4 regions of the Hymenobacter psoromatis genome follow, and region 1 is predicted to be linked to each of the others. Evidence: riboswitches for the same ligand, from Rfam matches in the RefSeq annotation. Region 1 holds a riboswitch; each other region holds the start of a gene.
What was found. Region 1 has a riboswitch for S-adenosylmethionine ahead of LC531_RS03150 (homoserine dehydrogenase). Riboswitches for the same ligand answer to the same signal wherever they lie in the genome.
Positions count from the first base shown of each region.

Region 2: it holds a riboswitch for S-adenosylmethionine, as region 1 does, so the genes downstream of both, LC531_RS03975 (phosphoadenylyl-sulfate reductase) here and LC531_RS03150 (homoserine dehydrogenase) in region 1, are expected to answer to the same signal.
Region 3: it holds a riboswitch for S-adenosylmethionine, as region 1 does, so the genes downstream of both, metH (methionine synthase) here and LC531_RS03150 (homoserine dehydrogenase) in region 1, are expected to answer to the same signal.
Region 4: it holds a riboswitch for S-adenosylmethionine, as region 1 does, so the genes downstream of both, LC531_RS10075 (amino acid permease) here and LC531_RS03150 (homoserine dehydrogenase) in region 1, are expected to answer to the same signal.

Region 1 is NZ_JAIFAG010000001.1:748,300-751,920, reverse strand. It holds gene LC531_RS03155 (Gfo/Idh/MocA family oxidoreductase) at 1-264, opposite strand, end outside; gene LC531_RS03150 (homoserine dehydrogenase) at 294-1,526, opposite strand; SAM riboswitch class I at 1,659-1,776, opposite strand; gene LC531_RS03145 ((2Fe-2S)-binding protein) at 2,127-2,714, shown strand; gene LC531_RS03140 (FAD binding domain-containing protein) at 2,728-3,621, shown strand, end outside.
Region 2 is NZ_JAIFAG010000001.1:943,332-946,952, reverse strand. It holds gene pruA (L-glutamate gamma-semialdehyde dehydrogenase) at 1-1,428, shown strand, start outside; SAM riboswitch class I at 1,645-1,738, shown strand; gene LC531_RS03975 (phosphoadenylyl-sulfate reductase) at 2,018-2,773, shown strand; gene cysD (sulfate adenylyltransferase subunit CysD) at 2,917-3,621, shown strand, end outside.
Region 3 is NZ_JAIFAG010000001.1:3,724,893-3,728,513, forward strand. It holds gene metH (methionine synthase) at 1-2,506, opposite strand, end outside; SAM riboswitch class I at 2,580-2,689, opposite strand; gene LC531_RS16065 (SGNH/GDSL hydrolase family protein) at 2,905-3,621, opposite strand, start outside.
Region 4 is NZ_JAIFAG010000001.1:2,329,264-2,332,884, reverse strand. It holds gene LC531_RS10085 (HD domain-containing protein) at 1-418, shown strand, start outside; gene LC531_RS10080 (hypothetical protein) at 408-1,253, opposite strand; SAM riboswitch class I at 1,427-1,560, shown strand; gene LC531_RS10075 (amino acid permease) at 1,785-3,242, shown strand; gene LC531_RS10070 (TIGR03643 family protein) at 3,340-3,621, shown strand.

The sequences.
Region 1 (3,621 bases):
CTGGCGGCTGAGGTCGTAGTGGGTATCGTTGGGCGTATTCACCACCACCAGCTCAATGGCCGGGTCGGTGAGCAGTGCCTCGGTGCTGGGGCAGGAAATGATGCCAGGGTAGTCGGCGACCATGCGCTGCTCGTGGCGCTCGGCCACTGCCCGCAGCTCGAAGCCGGGGTGCAGCGCCAGAAAGGGAGCGTGAAATACCTTGCCGGACATGCCGTAGGCCAGCAAACCCGTGACAATGGGCAAATCGGAAGAAGTAGGGGTCATGCCCAAATGTAGGCAGCGCGGCTGGGGCGCTAAGCTACCAGCTCGGGAACCGCCACAGCGGCCCGCAGCGGCGCGGCCAGCCGCACCACGCCTACACCAGGCGCACGCAGCCACGCGGCCCGCGCCAGCTGGCCCAGCCCGATGGTGCCGGTGAGGTAATTGCCCCGCGTAGCCGAGCGAAGCTCTTCGTGCACGGCGCTAAAATCGGCCTTGTCGGGCGCGGCTTCGGTGCCGAAGGTCACGAGCACGTCCACTTCGGCCGCATCGGGGGCGAGGGCGAGGTGAGCATGCTGATGAATTTTCTTGTAGGCGTAGCGGTAGCCGTAGGTGAGCGCCGAGAGGTCGCTGAGCACGGCCGAGGCGGTGGGAAACGCCCCCGCCCCGCGCCCCAGAAAGAACTGCCGGTCGGCAAAGCCGCTCTGCATCACGAGACCGTTGAACTCGTCGTGCACGCCCGCCAGCTCGTGGCCGGGGCGCACCAGGGTGGGTAGCACGGCCGCCGCCAGCCCGCCGCCGGGCAGCCGCCGCGCCTCCGCTACCAGCTTGATTATCAGGCCCTGCTCGCGGGCGTAGGCCGTGGCCCGCTCGCTGATGCCGGTGATACCCACAGCCAATAAATCAGTCGGGGCCACCACCGCACCGAAGGCGTGGGCCAGCAGCAGCACCAGCTTATTGCGGGCGTCGAAGCCCTCCACGTCGAGGGCCGGGTTGCTTTCAGCAAAGCCCAGTTCCTGCGCCCTGGCCAGGGCAGCGGCGTAGGGCTGCCCGTCGCGGCTCATAGCCGTGAGAATGTAGTTGGTCGAGCCGTTAATAATGCCCTCCACCGATTCCAGTAGGTCGGTATCGTAATATTCTTCTAGGTTGCGGATGACGGGCAGGCTGGCGCAGGCCGCCGCCTCGTATAGCAGGGGCGTGCCAGTCTGGCGCTGAATTTCAATGAGTTCGGGCAGGTGCTCGGCCAGCATTTTTTTGTTCGCCGTTACCACGGCTTTGCCGCGCCACAACGCTTCCTTCACGATGAGGTAGGCTTCGTCGGCATCGTCAATCAGCTCCACAATAACCGTGAGGTCGGGGTCGGCCAGCAGGTCATTTTTGTCGAAAGTGAATAGCCCGGCGGGTAGCGAGCGGTGCTTCTGGCGGTTTTTCACCGCGATGCGGCCAATACGGGCGCGCAGGCCGGGCGTGCGTTCCAGCACGGCGTGCAGGCCCTGGCCCACGACGCCAAAGCCAAAAAGACCAATGTGGAGGTTGGTGCGGGTCATATAAAAAGAAGGGGGTAGCGGACTAAAACGACTCCTCCCCCACCCAGCCACGCATCAAGTTTTCTTCCCGGAAAAGCTTAAAAAAAGCCCTCCCGACAAGTCAGAAGAGCTACCGCCAACGCGGGCACTTTTGGCTTATCTTCTTCCGAGCCGGGCTGGTGCCGCGCCTCGAAACAGGAATTAGCACCTCGTATTGCTACCGGTTGCTAAGGCATCGCAGGGCCTGTCCCTCCGCCTTTCTTGATAAGGGCCCCCGGTGAGGGAGCGCCGTAAAGGTAGCCCGGCCGCCGGCTTCGGGCCGAGCGAAGGGGGTAGGGAGGCCGCCGACCACCGGCCAGAGCATAGGCACCCGTGAAAGAGTGCGCTATACCCGCTCGAATACAACGACTTATAGCACGTAGGCTGATACGGCCTTTTTGCAAATAATCTAGCTCGGCAGCAAACAAGCTGTACTATTGATTTTCAAGACTTAATTCTACCTTAAGATTAGTTGATACGCTTATTTAGACTAATAAAAACATCAAACCAACCTCTTGATGCGTAGGGATTAGCACTGTAAACTCCCGGCTGCCAAAGCCACTATTTCTTACTTACCGCTGTATGAGCCCACATTTCATCCAACAGCTGCTCGATAAAACGCCGCCTGCCCTGGTGCCCACCCAGCCCGTGACGCTGCGCGTGAATGGCCAGGACCACACCCTCCACATCGCGCCCTGGACCAGCCTGCTCGACGCCCTGCGCGAGTACCTGAACCTGACCGGCACCAAAAAAGGCTGCGACCACGGCCAGTGCGGCTCGTGCACCGTGCTCGTCGATGGCCAGCGCATCAACTCCTGCCTGGCCCTAGCCACGGTGTACCAAGGCAAGGCTATTCAGACCATTGAGGGCCTGGGCAGCGCCGACAACCTCTCGCCCTTGCAGCAGGCGTTTATCGACCACGACGCCTTTCAGTGCGGCTACTGCACCCCTGGCCAGATTTGCTCGGCCCAGGGCCTCATCAACGAGGGCCGCGCCAAAACCGCCGACGAAGTGCGCGAGCTGATGAGCGGCAACCTCTGCCGCTGCGGAGCCTACACCAATATTCTGTCGGCCGTGATGGAAGTGCTGTGCGATGGTAAGGTGGTGGTCGATAACGGCACGCTGGTTACCATTCCAGCGCAGCCCACCGCCGCCAGCTCAGTCAACTAATTAGCAGCCCTTTATGAACAGCTTCACCCTCACCCAAGCCGAGGCCGTGCAGGCGGCCGTGGCCGATAATACCAGCCACGACGGCGCCGCCTATCTGGGCGGCGGCACCAACCTCATCGACCTGATGAAGTACAACGTGGCCCGCCCTACCCACCTCACCAGCCTCGGCCACCTGCCGCTGAGCCGCATCGAGGCGCTGCCCGATGGTGGCCTGCGCCTGGGCGCCCTCGCCACCAACTCGGCCACTGCCTACGACGAGCAGGTGCAGGCGCGCTACCCCCTGCTGAGCCAGACGATATTGGCTGGGGCCACGCCGCAGCTGCGTAACATGGCCACCGACGGCGGCAACCTCTTGCAGCGCACCCGCTGCTACTATTTCTACGACCTCGCTACCCCCTGCAATAAGCGCGAGCCGGGCACCGGCTGCTCGGCCATCGGGGGCTTCAACCGGGTGTGCGGCGTGCTGGGTACCTCGGAGAGCTGCATCGCTACCCACCCCTCCGATATGTGCGTGGCCCTGGCGGCACTGGAGGCCGTGGTGCGTGTGGAAGGCCCCGCCGGCGAGCGTACCATCAAGTTTGAGGACTTTCACCGACTGCCGGGCGACCAGCCGGAGTTGGACAACACGCTGAAGCCTGGTGAGCTAGTAACGGCCATCGACCTGCCCAAGCGCGGGTTTGAGAAGAACTTTACCTACCTCAAGCTGCGCGACCGGGCCAGCTACGCCTTTGCGCTGGTGAGCGTGGCGGTGGGCCTGGAAATGGAGGGTAACACCATCAAAAAGGCCCGCTTTGCGCTGGGCGGCGTGGCCCACAAGCCCTGGCGCGACCAGGAGGCCGAAAAGATGCTGGAAGGCCAGTCGGCTTCGCCCGATTTGTTTCGGCAGGTGGCAGCCAAGGTATTTGCC
Region 2 (3,621 bases), 200 kb from region 1:
CACGTGACGCAGGCCATTGAGGCGGCGCTGGCCGCCCGCACGGCCTGGGCCGGCTTGCCCTGGGAAGAGCGCGCCGCCATTTTCCTGAAGGCCGCTGAGCTGCTGGCCGGCCCCTACCGCGCCCGCATCAACGCGGCGACCATGTTGGGCCAAAGCAAGAATGCGTTTCAGGCCGAGATTGACGCGGCGTGCGAGCTAATTGATTTTCTGCGCTTTAACGTGTATTTTGCGCAGGAAATATATCATCAGCAGCCCGAGTCGTCGCCCGGCATGTGGAACCGCCTGGAGCACCGGCCGCTGGAGGGCTTCGTGTTTGCGCTCACGCCGTTCAACTTCACCTCCATTGCCGGCAACCTACCGGTTTCGGCGGCGCTCATGGGCAACGTGGTGGTGTGGAAGCCCGCCTACCCCCAGATTTATTCGGCGCAGGTGCTGATGGAATTGTTCATCGAAGCCGGCGTGCCGGCGGGCGTTATTAACCTCATTTACGTGGATGGGCCGGTGGCCGGCGACGTGATTTTCAAGCACCGCGACTTTGCGGGCATTCACTTCACGGGCTCGACCAAGGTGTTCCAGACTATCTGGCAGGAGATTGGGCAGAATATTCACCGCTACAAGTCCTACCCCCGCATTGTGGGCGAGACGGGCGGCAAAGACTTTATCGTGGCGCACCCGTCAGCTCACGCCAAAGCGGTGGCCACGGCCATCTCGCGCGGCGCGTTTGAGTACCAGGGCCAGAAGTGCTCGGCGGCCTCGCGCGTTTATCTTCCTTCCAACCTGGCTGATGAGATTCTGGGCTACGTGAAGCAGGACGTGGAGTCGATGAAAATGGGTGATGTCGAGGACTTTACCAACTTCATCAACGCCGTGATTACGGAGGCCAGCTTTGATAAACTGGCCAAGTTTATTGACGAGGCCAAGGCCAGCCCCGACGCCGAAATCGTGGTGGGCGGCCACCACGACAAGTCGAAAGGTTACTTCGTGCAGCCGACCGTGATTAGGGCCAGAGACCCGAAATACGTGACGATGTGCGAGGAGCTTTTTGGGCCCGTGGTGACGGTGTTTGTGTACGATGCCGACCAGTTTGAGCAGACGCTGGAGCTGGTGGATTCGACCTCGCCCTACGCCCTCACCGGCGCTATTTTTTCGCAGGACCGCTACGCCATCGACCTGGCTACCAAGAAATTGGTGAACGCGGCCGGCAATTTCTACATTAACGACAAGCCAACCGGCGCGGTGGTGGGCCAGCAGCCTTTCGGCGGGGCTCGCGCCTCGGGCACTAATGATAAGGCCGGCTCGCTGCTCAACTTGCAGCGCTGGGTGTCGCCGCGCGCCATTAAGGAGACGTTTAATCCGCCGGTGGAATATCCTTATCCATTTATGGGCGCTGAGCCCCAAGAGAATCTGAACTTGGATAAGGGCTTGTAGCATAGGCTTTAGCCTGTGCGTAGGGCGCACGCACAGGCTAAAGCCTATGCTACAAAACAAAATCCCTACCCCCTGCTTATACCGCAGTCAAAAACAACGGGCGGCTTCTCTGACGAGAAGCCGCCCGTTGTTTTTCGGGATTTCGCCGGCTTATTTGGAATTACCAAAATTCCGCTTCTACCTTTGTGGCATCAATTCCTCTTACCAGAAGGATTGTTTTTATAAAGAGGCGTGGAGAGACAGGCTCGACGAAACGCCGGCAACCCCCAGCTACTTGCTGGAATGGTGCCAAGTCCTGGACATATAAAAACAAGTTGCCGTGTGCTGCTCCATTAACCCCCGCTTTACGACCACTTCGCTTGCTGCTTTACAGCATGGGTGTTGTTGTATGGCAGGGGCTGGCCAAATGCGCACGGGAGCTATGCGGGGCTGCTAGCACGCCCCACCGCTTTCACAACCAGTAGGCTACCTCCTCATTTGGGTTTTTAATGCTTCTCCGGGCCAGTGTGGTCTGGCGGGAGCAGCCTCGCGTGTCCGGCCGCTTTTTTAGCGGTAGCTGGCCCACGGAAATCCCTACCCCTCTCTCATCATGGATAGTACCCTTGCGGCCCAGGTCGCTGACCTGCGCCGCAACTTGGCCGGGCATTCCGCGCTGGAAATTATTCGGGCCGTGGCCGGGCATTTTCCCGGCCGGGTGTCATTTTCGACGTCTTTTGGGCTAGAAGACCAGGCGCTGAGCCACCTCATTTTTGCCAATGAGCTACCCGTGCGGGTATTTACGCTCGACACGGGCCGCAATTTTCAGGAAACGTATTCGACCTGGAACAAAACCCTGCTGCGCTACGAGCAACCCATTGAAGTATTTGCGCCGCAAGCGGCCAGCCTGGAGACGCTGGTGACGGCGAAGGGCCCGAATAGCTTTTACGAGAGTATAGCTAACCGCAAGGAGTGCTGCCACATCCGCAAGGTGGAGCCGCTGGCGCGAGCCCTGGCGGGGCAGCAGATTTGGCTCACCGGCATCCGGGCCGAGCAGTCGGCCAACCGCCAGCACATGCACCCGGTGGAGTGGGACGCCGGCCACGGCCTCATCAAAGTGCACCCGCTGTTTGAGTGGACATGGGACGACACGCTCTCCTTCACGCAGCAGCACGGCGTGCCCGTCAACCCGCTGCACCAGCAGGGTTTCGTGAGCATTGGCTGCGCGCCCTGCACCCGCGCCATCCGGCCGGGCGAGGATTTTCGGGCCGGCCGCTGGTGGTGGGAAAACGCCGACGCCAAGGAATGCGGCCTGCACGACACCACTGAGCACCAAGGACTTGACCCGGTGGTGGAAGCTATTAACTGAAGAACCAAGCCGTCTGTCATTGCGAGCGCAGCGCGGCAATCTTTCCTGGTCGTTCGCTCTCATTTGATTACTAACCCTAGTGTGCAGGAAAGATTGCCGCGCTGCGCTCGCAATGACAGACGGCTTATAAATTATTAAAAACAATGGATTACCTAGATAGATTAGAGGCCGAAGCTATTCACATTCTGCGTGAGGTGGCGGGCCAGTTTGAGCGGCCGGCGCTGCTGTTTTCGGGGGGTAAGGACTCGATTGCGCTGACGAGGCTGGCGGAGAAGGCCTTTCGGCCGGGCAAGTTTCCGTTTCCGCTCGTGCACATTGATACGGGCCACAACTTCGCGGAAATTATCGCCTACCGCGATAAGCTGGTTGCTTCACTGGGCGAAAAGCTGGTGGTGCGCAAGGTGGAGGACACCATCAGGGCGCGCGGCCTGCGCGAGCCGGGCGGCAAGTATCCGAGCCGCAACCCGCTGCAAACGTACACTTTACTCGACGTTATTGAGGAGTTTGAGTTTGATGCCTGCATCGGTGGGGCGCGGCGCGACGAGGAGAAGGCCCGCGCCAAGGAGCGCATTTTTTCGGTGCGCGACGACTTTGGCCAGTGGGACCCCAAGCGCCAGCGCCCCGAGCTGTGGAACATCTACAACGGCCGCATTCGGAAGGGCGAAAACGTGCGCGTGTTTCCCATTTCGAACTGGACCGAGCTGGACGTGTGGAACTACATTCAGCGCGAAAAAATAGCGCTGCCCGAGATTTATTTCTCGCACGAGCGGCAGTGCGTGGTGCTGCCCAGCGGCCAGCTACTGGGCCTGAGTGAGCACCTGAACCTCGACGATACCGACGAAATAGTA
Region 3 (3,621 bases), 3.0 Mb from region 1:
TAATATCCGCGCCCTGCTTCTGGGCTTCGTCCAAAATGCGTTCCAGCGGCACCATCACGCCGAGGTCCACAATTTCAAAATTATTGCAGGCCAGCACCACGCCCACGATGTTTTTACCGATGTCGTGCACGTCGCCTTTTACGGTGGCCAGCAGGATTTTACCGGCCGTGCGGCGGGCCGTGCCTTCCTTCTCCGCTTCCAGAAACGGCTGCAAGTACGCCACCGCCTTCTTCATTACCCGCGCCGACTTCACCACTTGGGGCAGGAACATTTTGCCGGCCCCAAACAGGTCGCCGACCACGTTCATGCCGCCCATCAGCGGGCCTTCAATCACGTCGAGCGGGCGGGGCAATTGCTGACGCACCTCCTCGGTATCCTGGTCGATAAACTCGGTGATGCCGCGCACCAGGGCGTGTTGCAGGCGCTCGGCCACGGGTAGCGAGCGCCAGGCGTCGGCTACTACCTCCACCTTGCCCTTCTGCTTCACCGTTTCGGCGAAGTCCACGAGGCGCTCGGTGGCATCGTCACGGCGGTTAAGCAGCACATCCTCACAGCGTTCGAGCAGTTCGGGCGGAATCTCGTCGTACACGGCGAGCTGGCCGGCGTTCACGATGCCCATGTCCAACCCCGCCCGGATGGCGTGGTAGAGGAAGGCCGCGTTCATGGCTTCGCGCACCACGTCGTTGCCCCGGTACGAGAAGCTCACGTTGCTCACGCCGCCGCTGGTGCGGCAGCCGGGCAGATTAGCCTTTATCCAGCGCACGGATTCGATAAAGTCCACCGCATAGTTGCGGTGCTCGTCCAGGCCGGTGCCCACGGTCAGGATGTTGGGGTCGAAGATGATATCCTCGGCCGGGAAGCCAACTTCTTCAGTAAGAATATTATACGAGCGCTGGCAGATTTCAATGCGCCGCTCGTAGCTGTCGGCCTGGCCGTTTTCATCAAAGGCCATGACCACGGCCGCCGCGCCGTACTGGCGCACCAGCCGGGCGTGGCGCTTGAAGGTCTCCTCCCCCTCTTTTAGGGAAATCGAATTGACGATGCTCTTGCCCTGCACGCACTTCAGGCCGGCCTCAATCACGCTCCACTTGCTGGAGTCAATCATGAGGGGTAGGCGGGCAATGTCGGGCTCCGAGGCGATGAGGTGCAAAAAGGTGGTCATGGCCGCCTCCGAGTCGAGCATGCCCTCGTCCATGTTGATGTCGAGCACCTGCGCGCCGCCTTCCACCTGGGCGCGGGCCACGGCCAGCGCCGCCTCGTAATCGCCCGAGCGCACGAGGCGGGCAAAGGCGCGGGAGCCCGTCACATTGCACCGCTCGCCGATGTTGACGAACAGGCTGGCCGGGGTGATATTAAACGGCTCTAAACCAGCCAGACTCAGGGAAGCGTGCGGATTAAGCGGCGCATCGCTGTCGATAATGCCATCAATTGCCAGCTCTTTCAGCTCGGCTTTTTTGTGCAATTGCAACGGGCGCGTCGGGTATTTTACGGCCAGCTTGCGCAGCTCGGCAATGTGCTGCGGGGTAGTGCCGCAGCAGCCGCCCACCACGTTCAGCAGGCCTTCTTTGAGATAATCCTCGACCAGCGCGGCGAACTCCTGGGCGCTCTCGTCGTAGCCGCCGAAGGCGTTGGGCAGGCCGGCGTTGGGGTAGGCCGACACGGGCACGTCGGCCAGGCGGGCCAGCTCGCGCACGTAGGTGCGGAGCTGGTCAGCCCCGAGAGCGCAGTTGAGGCCCACGCTCAGCAGCGGCAAGTGCTTGATGCTGTGCCAGAACGCCTCCACCGTTTGCCCGCTCAGGGTGCGGCCTGAGGCGTCGGTGATGGTGCCCGAAATCATGACGGGCACTTCCCTACCCCCCTCGTTGAAGAACTGCTGCACGGCGAAGAGCGCAGCCTTGGCATTGAGGGTGTCGAAGATGGTTTCGATGAGCAGCGCATCCACGCCGCCGTCCACGAGGCCGCGGGTTTGCTCCAGGTAGGCGGCGGCCAGCTCGTCGAAGGTCACGGCGCGGTAGCCGGGGCGGTTCACATCGGGCGAGAGCGAGGCGGTGCGGTTGGTGGGGCCGATGGCCCCGGCTACGAAGCGCGGCTGCGCGGGGTTTTGGGCCGTAAACTCGTCGGCTACCTCACGGGCTAGGCGCGCCGACTCATAGTTCAACTCGTACACCACGCTTTCCAGGGCGTAGTCGGCCTGCGCGATGGTGGTGCCGCTGAAGGTATTGGTTTCCACCATGTCGGCCCCGGCCGCGAAATACTCGGCGTGAATGGCCCGGATAATGTCGGGCCGCGTCAGGCTCAGCAGGTCATTGTTGCCGCGCAGCGGGCGCGGGTGGTCCCGAAACCGCTCGCCCCGGAAGTCCTCTTCTTCCAGGGGGTAGCGCTGAATCATGGTGCCCATTGCGCCGTCCAGAATCAGCAGTCGCTGGCGCAGCAGCGCGGGCAGCGGTGAGCAACAGGCAGGGTCGGCGAGAACGGGGGGGGTAGGGAGCGTGGCGGTGGCGGGCATATTCTTTCGGAAAAAAGCAGGGCGGGCGGCCCCTATCCAGAAAGAAAGCCACGCCAAGCGGCGCAGGTTCCGGCTGATATCTTCTTCAACCTCATTAAGTGGTTGAACAGGAGTTGGCACCGGCCTCGGGGGCGGTTGCCAAGACGTCATCGGGCCTGGTCCCTCGGTCTTTCTGGATAGCAGCAGGGGCGAAGATACGCGCCGGCCAGCAGTATAAGGTAAGCTTTAGCCTGCCGCCGCCCGCGCAAAGGCAGTAATCTTTGAAAATCAGCGCCCTAAACCTTTCTGCGCCGTGCCTACCCCCGGTGGTAAGCTAAAGCTTACCCTACCTTTTTTATCAAAAAAGCGCCTTCCCGGCCGGGAAGGCGCTTTTTAAGTTACTCAACAAATTGCTGCGCTTAGGGTAGCAGCACGCCGCGGTAGTCGTTGGCGTTCACGCCCGGAATGGTCGAGCCGTAGTAATTATTGATAACCCGCAGCCACTCGTTGGCAATCAGGGCGTAGCCGCGGGGCGTGGGGTGCACGCCGTCGAGGCCGAAGACGTTGCCCGTCACGAACGTGGCGTTGTTACTCACCGCGTTGCTCACGGCCCCACTGGCAATCACGCTGGCGAAGTAGGCGTTCATATCCACCACCGGCACGTTGAAGCGCCGGGCCGTTTTGGCGATGATGGCGTTGAGCTGCGTGGTGCGGGCCGTAAGGGCCGTTACTTCGTCGGGGTCGAGCACGTATTTGCTGGGCAGTGGGTTGGATTGCGTGGCCGAGTAGCCCACGCCCACCGGGAAGGGGTTACCGGGGGTCGTGCTGGGCTGGCCAATCGCACCCTGGGCGGTCAGCGTCAGCAAGTCAGTGGCGGTGGCGGCCCGCACGCCCTTGGCCGTCGTGATGTAGAGGCCGGCGGTGGCGGCGTTGGGCAGCGCGGCGTTACCCTTGATGCTGGCGTTGACGGCCGCCACTGTCACGGTGGTGAAGTACGGTACGCCCGTGACGCCGGGAATGTTGGCCACCGCCCCTTTCACGGTGCCGTTCTTAGTCATCGTGGTCAGAATAGCGCGGTAGCCGATACCGAAGCGCAGGGTATCGGTGAGGTCGCTGAAAGGGTCAGCCGGCGAGGC
Region 4 (3,621 bases), 1.6 Mb from region 1:
CGCTCTGCGGCACGATAACGAAGCCCAAAGCGCCGACTGGGCCCTGCAGTTTCTGCCAGAAACCAGCCTCGAACCCGCCCGCCAGGCCCGCGTGGCTGACCTCATCCGCCGCACCCAGGACCACACCCAGCCCCAGCCGCCCGACGATGCCGACCTGCTGCTGTTTCTGGACGCCGACCTCAGCATCCTGGGCGCGCCCGAAGCGGCGTATGGGGACTATGCCCGCCAGGTGCGCCGCGAATACCACCTCGTGCCCGACCTGCTCTACCGCCCCGGCCGCCGCCAGGTGCTGGCCAAGCTGCTCGCCGCACCGGTGCTTTTTCACACCCCGAGTCTCCGCGCCGAGCTCGACGCGCCCGCCCGCCGCAACCTGCAAGCCGAGCTAACGGCCTGGGAAGAAGGTAACTTTAATGCTTAGTAGCCTGCGATTTAGCAATACGCTCATACGCCTTGCGCGTGAGGATTAGCAGCTGCTTCTTTTCCAGGTTGAAGAAGGATACGTAGTCTTGGCTCATCACCACGAGCTGCGTGCAGCCGGGCGGTGGGTAGAGCAGCGAATTACAGATGTCGGTGGCCGTGATGTAGGGATGGGCCGGTAGATGCGTGTGAAACATTTCCTTGATTTCTTTCTGCTCGATACTTTGGCTCATGGGCAGATAGGTGCTGTGCAAGCGCTCAGTGGCCGTGAGCCGGCCCGATTTATCGAAGGTTAGCAGGTGGTCGTTGCCGATGGGAACGATGCCGGCTTGCTGAGGGCCGGTTAGCACGTATACCCGCGTACCCGCTGGGCCGTCGAGCAAATCCAGGTTCAGCGACGTATTGGCCGGCACGGGAAACTCGTTGCGGTCGGCGTTGATTTTATCCAGCGCCGCTTGCCGAATACCAAACAAGCGCGCTTCGGTGGTCGTGAATGCGCCCACTGGCTGAAAATGACTGGTTTCGACGCGCACGTCCTGGCTAAGAAAAACGTAGCTGCCGATGAGCGGCGTGCCCGCACCGCCAGTCGAGCCCTTGGCCCAAAAAACAGTACATACCGAATCACCTCGAAAATAAGTGAGGTAGCCCCCAATTTGACTGCGGTCGATGGTAGTGGCCAGCATCAGGTCGGTGGCCACCCAGGAGGCGCGCTCCGATTGATACAGCTTCAGGCCCTCGGCCAAAATAGCCTCGGTGGGCGGCTCGGCGTTGGGCGAAGCCGAGGGGGTAGGGGCGATTAGGCCCACGAAGGCCATGAAAAGAGAAAGGTAGGCCACAGGGCAGACGAGTAAGGATTAAGACTAGGGCTTGCCCACGCACACTTAATGCCAGGCCGGCATGTAGGCCCCGAAAGCTTGCCAATATACCGGCCCACCGGCTTACGGCCCACCAAATCTTCACCCGCCGCCGTACCTTTGCTCCGTCGAACAGGCCTACCCGGCCCCGCTTGTTTTTATAAAGAGGCGCTGAGAGACAGGTTCTGCGACGCACCGGCACCCGTAGAAAGGCATTAGCCAACCCCCGACCCCGCGCGGAACGGTGCCAACCGAACCGGCCGCCAAACTATGGCGGCCCCAATAAAAGCCAGTGGCTCCTTCTGTTTTTTCGCCCGTTTATCGCAGTTTTTTTAGCGTTGCTGCCCCGTGGAGCCGGCGACGGGGGGTAGGCTGTTGTTGCTGAAAGTCAGCGGTGCGTCAGTAAGTTTTATCTGTTTTTTAGAGGGTTGACCAAGGCTGGCCGGGCGCGAATGCGTACCGGTCAGGCAAGTCAGTACAAGCCCGGAGTAGCCCTCCGCGCTACGTTAGTTTATGCTGAAAAAATCACTGGAGCTGCTGCGGCAGGAAGCGGCCGAGTCGGGCGCAGGAACTCTCAAACGAACGCTCAATGGCCTGAGCCTCATTGCCCTGGGGATTGGGGTTATCATTGGGGCGGGGCTGTTTTCGCTCACCGGCCTAGCGGCGGCCAACCACGCCGGGCCGGCCGTGACACTCTCCTTCGTAGTGGCGGCCGTGGGCTGCGCGTTCTCGGCCCTGTGCTACGCCGAGTTTGCGGCGCTGGTGCCGGTGGCGGGCTCGGCCTACACCTATTCCTACGCCACGATGGGCGAATTATTTGCCTGGATAATCGGCTGGGACCTTGTGCTCGAATACTCGGTGGGCGCCGCCACAGTGGCCATCAGCTGGTCGCAGTACCTCCTAAAATTTCTGGAAAAATATGGCCTGCACCTGCCCGCCCGCTTCGTGCTGTCGCCCTTCGAGTCGGCCACCCTACACGACGGCTCGGTGGTGCACGGCTACGCCAACGTGCCGGCTATGCTGGTGGTGCTGGCCATTACGGCGGTTATTATTCGGGGCACGTCGGGTTCGGCGTGGTTCAATGCGCTGGTAGTAGCTTTGAAAGTGGTGGTGGTTTTGGTATTTATTGCCTTGGGCTGGAAATACATCGACCCGGCCAATTACCATCCCTTCATCCCGGAAAATACCGGCAAGTTTGGCGAGTTTGGCTGGAGCGGCATTTTACGCGGGGCGGGGGTTATTTTCTTCGTCTTTATTGGCTTCGATATCGTAGCCACCATGGCCCAGGAAACTAAAAATCCGCAACGGAATATGCCCATTGGCATCTTGGGTTCGCTCATTGTCTGCACCATTTTATTCGTGCTATTCGGTTATGTGCTCACGGGCCTGGCAAATTATACCGAGTTCAAAAACAGCGCCGCGCCGGTGGCCATCGCCATTGAAAAAACGCCCTACGCCTGGCTCAGCGGGGCTATTATTCTGGCCATTCTCATCGGCTACACGTCGGTAATATTGGTCGATTTATTGGGGCAGTCGCGGGTATTTTTCTCGATGTCGAAAGATGGTCTCCTACCCCCCGCTTTTTCCCGCATCCACCCCAGGTTCCGCACGCCGGTCCAGTCCAATCTGCTGCTGGGCGCGTTCATTGCCGTATTTGCGGGCTTCGTGCCCATCAACATCGTGGGCGAAATGGTGAGTATCGGCACGCTGCTGGCCTTCGTGATGGTGTGCCTGGGTATTATTATTCTGCGCAAAACTGACCCCGACGCGCCGCGTAGCTTCCGCACGCCTTGGGTGCCGCTGGTGCCTATTCTGGGCATTATTACGTGCCTGGTCATGATGGCCAGCTTGCCTTGGGAAACCTGGCTGCGCCTGGCCGTGTGGCTGGCCATTGGGCTGGCTATTTACTACGGCTACGGGAAGAAACACAGTAAATTGCGGCAGGCGGCCGAAGGAAAAATACTGGAATAAATAGCCTATTAGGGGCATGCTGGCGAACATTTATACGCCCGATTACCTTATAAAAAGCCGCCCCGATAGTTTGCCAGAGCGGCTTTTTTAGTATTCTATGCCCGAGTCTCTCACCGCCCAGCAAATCGACCGCATTATTGAAATGGCCTGGGAAGACCGCACGCCCTTCGAGGCTATCTTAGCGCAGTTCGGCCTGGCCGAAGCGGAAGTTATTGTTTTGATGCGTCGCGAGTTGAAGCCTGCCTCCTGGCGCCGCTGGCGTGCCCGCGTGCAAGGCCGTGCTACCAAGCACCAAGCCAAAAGTGCCGTTGAAGGTGCCCGCTTCAAATCAGATTTGCAGCGGGTAATTACGGGTAATAAAATCTCAAAACGAGGATAG